2 regions of the Rhodopseudomonas sp. P1 genome follow, and region 2 is predicted to be linked to the other one. Evidence: predicted binding sites of a transcription regulator. Region 2 holds the regulator's gene; the other holds the start of a gene.

Region 1 (4,412 bases), 1.9 Mb from region 2:
CTCGCGCCGCCGTGCGTCTTCGCGGTCGCCGAGCTTGAGGAGAACCGCGGTCCTGGCCCGGAGCTTCTCGGCGAAGTTGGTGACGTTTTGGCCGGCGCGTGCGACCTCGTCGCCGTGCTGCTCGGCTTCGCGGGTGGCGCTGTCGATTTCCGCGGCGCTGTCGCCGACCGAGGCGATGAAAGTCGAGGCCGAGGTGGCGTTGCCGGCGATGTCGCCGGTGGTGGCGTTCTGTTCGGCCACCGCGCCGTTGACGGTGTCGAACACCGGCCGGATCGCCGCGATCGCGCTGGTGATGCGATGGACGGCATCGGCCGAACTGGAGGCATCCCGCTGCAACGCGTCGATCTTGCGCTTGATCTCCTCGGTCGCCTCCTGGGTCTGCACCGCCAGCGCCTTCACCTCGGTCGCCACCACGGCGAAACCGCGGCCGGCCGCGCCCGCGCGCGCCGCCTCGATGGTCGAGTTCAATGCCAGCAGCGTGGTTTGGCGGGCGATCTGGGAGATCAGATTGACCACGTTGCCGATCGCGGCTGACGAATCGCGCAGCCGCTCGACATTGGCCGTGGCCTCATTGGCGGCCGCGCTGGCGTCGTCGGCGAGCTGCGAGGCCTGGCGGACCTGGGCGCCGATGCCGTGGGCCGAATGGGTGAATTTGTCGGCGGCCTCGGAGAACGAACTGGCGGTCGCCTGGGCCGCACTGCTGCGGCCGGTGAGGGCGTCGGTCCGCTCGCGGATGGTGTGCAGCGTCGAGGTGGTCGATTGCACGCCGGTGGTCACGGAATGGGCGGCGCGTTCGAGCTGCCGAATCAGCGAACCGAGTTCCAGCTCCAGCAATTCGAGGATTTCACGGGCGGAATCGGTCTCCGCGACGGTCGGTTCGGGTGCCGACGGAGATGGACCCGCCACGACGTTCAGGGCCGCCGTCTCCGGCGACCGCTTGCGAAATAGGCCGAACGCCATGGTTCCTCCCGCAAAACTAGAAGATGGCCTGCTACTCTCGCGGTACCCCGTGAAGTTACGGTTAAATTTTCTTTCAGTGGAATTACGGGTTTCGCGCCGGATGGCGGCGGCAAGTCTTTGATTTTGGCGGATGCGCCGCTTATAACGCCGCGCCGCAGCCCGAAATTCCAACGGATCGACCCGCGAGAGAGAGCGCATGGCCGGACATTCGCAATTCAAGAACATTATGCACCGCAAGGGCCGCCAGGACGCACAGCGGTCCAAGCTGTTCAGCAAGCTCGCCCGCGAAATCACCGTCGCCGCCAAGCTCGGCACCCCCGACCCGGCGATGAACCCGCGGCTGCGGGCCGCGGTGCTGGCGGCGCGTGCGGAAAACATGCCGAAGGACAATATCGAGCGCGCGATCAAGAAGGCGATCGGCGGCGACAGCGAGAACTATGATGAGATCCGCTACGAGGGCTACGGCCCCGGCGGCGTCGCGGTGATCGTCGAAGCGCTGACCGACAACCGCAATCGTGCCGCGTCGGACATCCGCTCGTTCTTCACCAAGTCGGGCGGCAACCTCGGCGAAACCGGCTCGGTGTCGTTCATGTTCGACCGCGTCGGCATCGTCGAATACGACGCCGACAAGGCCTCGGCCGACGATATGCTCGATGCCGCGATCGAAGCCGGCGCTGACGACGTGGTGTCGTCGGAGGCCGGCCACGAGGTCTATGCCTCGCAGGAAACCTTCCGTGATGTCGCCAAGGCGCTCGAAGCCAAGTTCGGCGAGGCCCGCAAGGCGGCGGTGATCTGGAAGCCGCAAAACACGGTCGCGGTCGATGACGAGACCGGCGAGAAGCTGTTCAAGCTGATGGACGCTCTGAACGACCACGACGACGTTCAGAACGTCTACGCCAACTTCGAAGTCTCCGACGCCCTGATGGCGAAGATGGCCGGCTGATCAGGACTGCGCGGCCGCTCGGCCGCGCATCCACGACGTGTCGCTTTAAAGCACCGCGATGTTGTACTTCGCAGGCCCGACCACCGACACCACTCGCATGTAGATGGTGTTGTTGTTGTTTCCGTCCTCGTAGATGATGGTCTGGTTCGCCGGCACCGGTGGTGGCGGCGGCGGAGCCGGCGTGTAAGGCGTGTTCGGCACGCGTTGGGTGATGAGAACGCCCGTTGTTCCAGCCGGCGGCAAAGGGCCGATTGGCTGGAGGGTGGGAAACGTCAGGCTCTCCACCGGCACTGCAAAGGCGTCAGTTTCCGAAACCCGTTTAACCTGACCGTGAGTGATAACTCGGCTCATGATGATCTCCTATCGGCTATCTCCGATAGCGCTATGCAATCATCACAACTTTAGGTTGTAAAACACAATCTGCTCACCTCGGGTTTGCACGAGGAGCGTCGCGTTTGCCGGGACTCTCGATGCGGCGCTGGGGAAGGCTCCGCACAGCGCGCCGTTGCTATTTTGTTCTTAAGCTTTTCGGCGCTATCACATGCGCATGACCCCAGCGTCGATTCGTAGCCCGATCCGTATCCTTGGCATCGACCCCGGCCTTCGCCGCACCGGCTGGGGCGTGGTCGAGAGCGAGGGCAATCGGCTGGTCTATGTCGCGTGCGGCACGGTGGAGCCGCGTGATACGTTGCCGCTGGCCGAGCGGCTGCTGGCGATCCATGACGGGCTGACAAAAGTGCTGGCCGAGCATGCGCCGGCTGAAGCGGCGGTCGAGCAGACGTTCGTCAACAAGGACGGCGCCGCGACACTGAAGCTCGGCCAAGCGCGCGGTGTCGCGATGCTGGTGCCGGCGATGCGCGGCCTCCTGGTCGCCGAATACGCGCCCAATCTCGTGAAGAAGACGGTGGTCGGCGCTGGCCATGCCGACAAGACCCAGATCCAGATGATGCTGAAGATCCTGCTGCCCAAAGCCGATCCGAAAAGTGCCGACGCCGCCGATGCGCTGGCGATCGCCATCACCCACGCCCACCACCGCGGCGCCGCGCAGCGGCTGAAGGCGGTGGGGGCGTGAGGATGTTTGGAGCGATGCCTCTTCCCTTGCGCGACGCGCCCCCTCTCCCGCTTGCGGGAGAGGGTTGGGGTGAGGGCGACGCCGGCACAGTGCTCGGTGACCCCCACCCCCGACCCCTCCCCGCAGGGGGGAGGGGGGAAGAGAACAGCGCGCTCCCTCTCCCGCTTGCGGGAGAGGGCTGGGGTGAGGGCGACGCGAGCACCGTGCCCGTGGTCCCCCACCCCCGACCCCTCCCCGCAAGGGAGAGGGGAGAAGAGGCGCCTCGCCTTGGAGCCGCAACATGATCGGCAAGCTCAAGGGCATCATCGACAGCTACGGCGAGGATTACGTGATCCTCGACGTGCAGGGCGTTGGCTATCAGGTGCACTGCGCCAGCCGCACCTTGCAGGCGCTGCCGTCGCCCGGCGAGGCGGCGACGCTGTCGATCGAAACCTATGTGCGCGAAGACCAGATCAAGCTGTTCGGCTTCCGCACCGATCACGAGCGCGAGTGGTTTCGCCTGCTGCAGACCGTGCAGAGCGTCGGCGCCAAGGTGGCGCTGGCGGTGCTGTCGACGTTGCCGCCGAACGATCTCGCCAACGCGATTGCGCTGCGCGACAAGGCCGCGGTGGCGCGCACGCCTGGCGTCGGGCCGAAGGTCGCCGAGCGCATCGTCACTGAGCTGAAGGACAAGGTGCCGGCGCTCGGGGCGGTCGATCCGGCGGTGGTGAAACTTTCCGGCGCGATCGACGACAATCGCGCGCCGCGCGCAGTGGCCGATGCGATCTCGGCGCTGGTCAATCTCGGCTACGGCCAGCCGCAGGCGGCGGCCGCCGTTGCCGCAGCGTCCCGCACGGCCGGTGAGGATGCCGAGACGGCGCAGCTAATCAAGCTCGGCCTGAAGGAGCTGTCGAAGTGAGTATCACCGACGCCGACCGCGCGCTGATCGATGCCGCGATTGCGGCGATCACCAAGCGCTATCGCAATGATTGGCAGGAGGTCGGTGCCGCGCTGCTGACCCGTACCGGCAAGCGTTATGTGGCGGTCAATCTCGATGCGTATCTCGGCCGGATGGCGGTGTGCGCCGAAGCGGTCGCGCTCGGCCAAGTGATCACCGAGCTTGGGGAGGCCGGGATCGACACCATCGTGGCGGTCCGTCATCCCAAGCCGCACGAGGCCGACCGCGAAGTCCGCGTCGTCTCGCCCTGCGGCGCCTGCCGTGAACTGATCTGGGACTACGACCGCAACGCCCGTGTGCTGGTGCCTGGGCCGGATGGTGTCGAAGCGGTCGGGATCAGCGATCTGCTGCCGAACAAATACAGCCGGGAGCGGGTGTTGTGAGTGTGTTGCCCGATGAGATCGCTCCCGGCACAGCGCACTCCCTCTCCCGCCTGCGGGAGAGGGCTGGGGTGAGGGCGACGCGGGCACAGTGCTCGTGGACCCCCACCCCCGACCCCT
Region 2 (4,412 bases):
AGGATGGCGGCTGGCGCTTGCGCTACGCCGCGGTGATGCAGGGTCTGCGCGATGCGATCGACGCCCAAATCCGCGCGTCGCTGGGCGGCGATCCGCGCGCGATCGCCACCGCGCTGCTCACAGGTAAGCGAGACGCGATCTCGACCCCGGTGAACGATGCGATGTTCATCTCCGGTCTCGGTCACGTGCTGTCGATCTCCGGCTATCACATGGCGGTGGTGGCCGGCGTGGTGTTCTTCGCGCTCCGCGCCCTGCTGGCGCTGATCCCGCGGCTGACCGTGACGTTTCCGATCAAGAAGGTCGCGGCCGCGGTCGCGCTGATGGCGGCCGCGTTCTATCTGGCGCTGTCGGGCGCGGAAGTCGCGACCCAGCGCAGCTTTCTGATGACCGCGGTGGTGCTGATCGCCGTGATGGTCGACCGCCGCGCAATCACGTTCCGGACGCTGGCGCTGGCCGCACTGGTCGTGCTGCTGATCGCGCCGGAAGCGTTGGTGCATCCGAGCTTCCAGATGTCGTTCGCGGCCACACTCGGCCTGGTCGCGCTGGTACAGATCGGCATGCCGGCGCTGTTCGCGCAGGCCGATAGTTCGACTGCTGCGCGGGTGGCGCTGTGGGGCGGGCGGGAGATTGCGCTGCTTGCGCTGGCCTCGCTGGTCGCCGGCTTCGCGACGATGCCGTACGCGGCCTATCACTTCCACCGCATCACGCCCTATGGCGTGCTCAGCAATCTGGCGGCCATGCCGGTGGTGTCGGCGATCGTGATGCCGGCGGGGCTGCTCGGGCTCGCGGCGATGCCGTTCGGGCTCGATGCGCCGTTCTGGCGGATCATGGAACTCGGGATCGACTGGATGATCCTGGTCGCCCAATGGGTGGCGTCGCTGCCCGGCGCGGTCGGCCGCGTGACCGCGTTCGGTAGCGGCCCCTTGCTCGTCGCCTCGCTCGGTATCGTGATGCTCGGTCTGCTGCGCTCGCCGCTGCGCTGGGGCGGGGCGTTCGGCGTTGGCGTCGCCATCGCCTGGGCGGCGCTGACGCCGCAGCCGGAGGTACTGATTGCCGGCGACGGCAGGCAGGTCGCGGTGCGCGGCGCCGACGGCCGGCTGCACCTGATGCAAAGCGGCGCGGATACCTTTCGGCTGAAGGAGTGGCTCGCCGCCGATGCCGATTCCCGCGCCCCGGATGCAGCGTCGCTGCGCGCCGGCGTCTCCTGCGATCCGGACGGCTGTGTCACGCCGCTCGCCGACGGACGGCTGGTGGCACTGTCGCTCCGGCCCGACGGGCTCGCCGACGATTGCGCCCGTGCGGTGCTGATCGTCACCGCCGGCCAGCCGCCGCCGGATTGTGCCGCACGGGTGATCGGCCGGGACGAATTGCAGGCGAATGGCGCGCTGGCGCTGCGGCGGAGCGGAAATGATCCAGGGCTGTTCGTGGCGGAGGCCGCCCGACCTCGCGGCCAGAGCCGGCCCTGGGCTCCAGCGGCCGCGGCGGCGACGGACGCGGCTATCTCGACCGAACCTTCAAGCCGTCGCCGTGCGCCGATCGACGCCACGCCGGCGCCGCAGGACCAGGTGGGCGACGAGTAGGACGCAAAGGTCCGCACGCCGACGGCAGAGCGGGCGATCAGCTCTGCCCGCTGCGCGCCTCAATACTTGCGGTACAGCCCAATCAGCTTGCCCTGGATGCGGACGCGGTTCGGCGGCAGGATCCGTACCTCATAGGCGGCGTTGGCCGGCTCCAGCGCGATCGAGGCGCCGCGGCGGCGGAAGCGCTTCAGCGTGGCTTCCTCTTCGTCGATCAGCGCCACCACGATGTCGCCGGTGTCGGCGATGTCGTTCTTCTGGATCAGCGCCATGTCGCCATCGAGGATGCCGGCTTCGACCATCGAGTCGCCGCGCACTTCCAGCGCGTAGTGTTCGCCGCTGCCGAGCATGTCGGCCGGCACGCTGATAGTGTGGCTGCGGCTTTGCAAGGCTTCGATCGGCGTACCGGCCGCAATCCGGCCCATCACCGGCACCGCGACGCTGCCGCGATCGTGGTCATCCTCGGCCGGCGCCGGGCTCGGCGGCCGCACCTTGCCGAGATTGCCTTCGATCACGCTCGGGGTGAAACCGCGCCGGCTGTTGCCGGGCATCCCGCCGGTGTCGGGCAGCTTGATGACTTCGATCGCGCGGGCGCGGTTGGGCAGCCGCCGGATGAAGCCGCGCTCTTCCAGCGCAGTGATCAGGCGATGAATGCCGGACTTCGAACGGAGGTCGAGCGCATCCTTCATCTCGTCGAAGGACGGCGGCACGCCGGCCTCCTTCAGTCGCTCGTTGATGAATTTCAACAGCTCAAACTGCTTGCGGGTCAGCATCGGCAAATCCCCAGTCGGCGATGATGTGCCGGTTCGAGGTGCGTTTCGGTTCGGGCCACGAGCCCTTGTGAGAGCGTCATCGTCGCCGAATCTCGAAAACAAATCATGAACGGACACTATCTGTTCGGGGTGTGTTCCGCAACCTCTTAATCGAAATCTAGGATTTTCACGGGTCGCTATAGCGGGAGCTTAAGGATGACGCAGGGTGAACCGGCCGGTGCCGCCGGCGCGAAAGCCGGGCGCACGATCAGCGCTTCCGCGGTCGCCAGCCGTGCCAGCAGCGACGAATCCTGGCTGTCGACCGGAGTGGCGATCTGCCGTCCGGTTTGGTCGCGTGACAGCGTGGCGCGCAGATAGTCTTCGCGCTGATCGTTGCCGGGAAGGTCCGCGCCGAGCAGCGCCGGCTCGCGGACATGCCTTGGCTTGCTCATGCCGCACAGCGCGCGGATCAGCGGCACCATGAACAGCACCGCGCAGACGTAGGACGACACCGGATTGCCGGGCAGGCCGATCACCCGCATCGGGCCGAGATGACCGTGCATCATCGGCTTGCCCGGGCGCATCGCGATCTTCCAGAACGCGATCGTGGTGCCTTCGGCTTCCAGCGCGCCCTTGACCAGATCATGGTCGCCGGCCGATGCGCCGCCGGTGGTGACGAGCAGATCGACGCCGAAATCGCGCGCCTGCCGGATCGCGGCCTGGGTCGCTTCCAGCGTGTCGGCGGCGATGCCGAGGTCGATCACGTCGGCGCCCTCGGCGTGCGCCAGCGCACGTAGCGCGTAGCCGTTGGAATAGACGATCTGGCCGGGGGCGGGTGTCGTGCCCGGCATCACCAGCTCATCGCCGGTGGCGAGCATCGCCAGCCGCGGGCGGCGATGCACCGGCAGCGCCGCGTGGTTCATGCCGGCCGCAAGCGCGAGGTCGCGGTCGCTGAGCCGGTGGCCCTGGCGCAGCAGAACCTGGCTCTCCTTGAAATCGATTCCGGCCGGGCGGATGTGACGGCCGGATTTGACCGCTTCGTTGACGGTGACGCGGTCGCCGTCGCGCACGGTGTCTTCCTGGATCACCACGGCGTCCGAACCGTCCGGCACCACGCCGCCGGTGAAGATGCGCAGCGCCTCGCCTGGGCCGATGCCGATCGTCGAGGGGCGGCCGGCCGCGATCTCCCCGATCACCCGGAGCGTTGCAGGTGTCGCCGCCACGTCCGCAGCGCGCACCGCGTAGCCGTCCATTGCCGACATCGCCTGGGGCGGCTGGGTCCGCAGCGCTGCGAGATCGCGCGCCAGCACGCGGCGGTGAGCGTCCTCGATCGCGACCAGCTCGGTGTCGAGCCCGTGCGCACCAGCCAGTACCGCGGCCAGCGCGTCGTCGACCGGCATCAGAGCCATCGGGCTTCTCCCTCGCAGGCGAGTTGAAATCGAACCGTCACGATCCGGCTTTAGGTGGCGCGCGGCGCCCGCGCAAGATGCGCTCGGAGTCTACGGCGAGCGCGGCGTCCCGCCGCGTCGGCCTAAATCATTATTGTCGAACCGTCGTCTTCGCCTGTACGACCGGTTCCAGGCATCGAGCGGACGTGGAGCGCGCAGATGGAAGATTTCCCGAAATGGTTCCTGCGGATCATGGTCGTGGTCGGCATCATCGCGTTCGGCTCGGTGTATTGGATGCGCCACGACTGGAGCAAAGGCTGGGCGCCGTCGTTTAACGCCGGCGACTACGGCCCGCCGTCCGCATCCGCGCCTGAGCCTGCAGCGGCCCCTGCAGCCGCGCCGGCCGCAGCTTCGAGCGAAGCCGCGCGGCCTGCGGCAGCGCCGAGCGCGCAGCCGAGCCGTGCGTCCACGCCGTGCCAGCCGATCGGCCGCACCGCGAAGGGCGAGCTGGTGTACTCGATGGATTGCCGGGCGCTGCCGGCGCAGTAACGGACGGTCGCGGCGTTGCGCGCGAGCGCACGCCGCCGTGCTTCTGAAGCGCTAATCGATGATCTCGGCGCCTTCGGCGCTGAGGCGGGCGAGACCGTCCTTCATCTGCTGCACGCGCTCCGGCGGGTGGCCCTGCCATTTGGTCA

Evidence for each region. Region 2 encodes LexA, which represses DNA repair genes until DNA is damaged. Its sites were predicted from a motif close to TGTTCNNNNTGTGTTCNG; they were not measured.
Region 1: the regulator LexA is predicted to act here: its motif matches at 2,407-2,424, upstream of ruvC (crossover junction endodeoxyribonuclease RuvC).

What each region holds. Positions count from the first base shown of each region.
Region 1 covers NZ_CP088006.1:1,243,981-1,248,392, forward strand. Annotated here, with positions in the region: gene LRC39_RS05835 (methyl-accepting chemotaxis protein) at 1-960, opposite strand, end outside; gene LRC39_RS05840 (YebC/PmpR family DNA-binding transcriptional regulator) at 1,157-1,903, shown strand; gene LRC39_RS05845 (hypothetical protein) at 1,949-2,254, opposite strand; gene ruvC (crossover junction endodeoxyribonuclease RuvC) at 2,451-2,975, shown strand; gene ruvA (Holliday junction branch migration protein RuvA) at 3,256-3,873, shown strand; gene LRC39_RS05860 (cytidine deaminase) at 3,870-4,295, shown strand.
Region 2 covers NZ_CP088006.1:3,144,460-3,148,871, reverse strand. Annotated here, with positions in the region: gene LRC39_RS14640 (ComEC/Rec2 family competence protein) at 1-1,580, shown strand, start outside; gene lexA (transcriptional repressor LexA) at 1,640-2,350, opposite strand; gene LRC39_RS14630 (molybdopterin molybdotransferase MoeA) at 2,527-3,738, opposite strand; gene LRC39_RS14625 (hypothetical protein) at 3,937-4,266, shown strand; gene arr (NAD(+)--rifampin ADP-ribosyltransferase) at 4,318-4,412, opposite strand, start outside.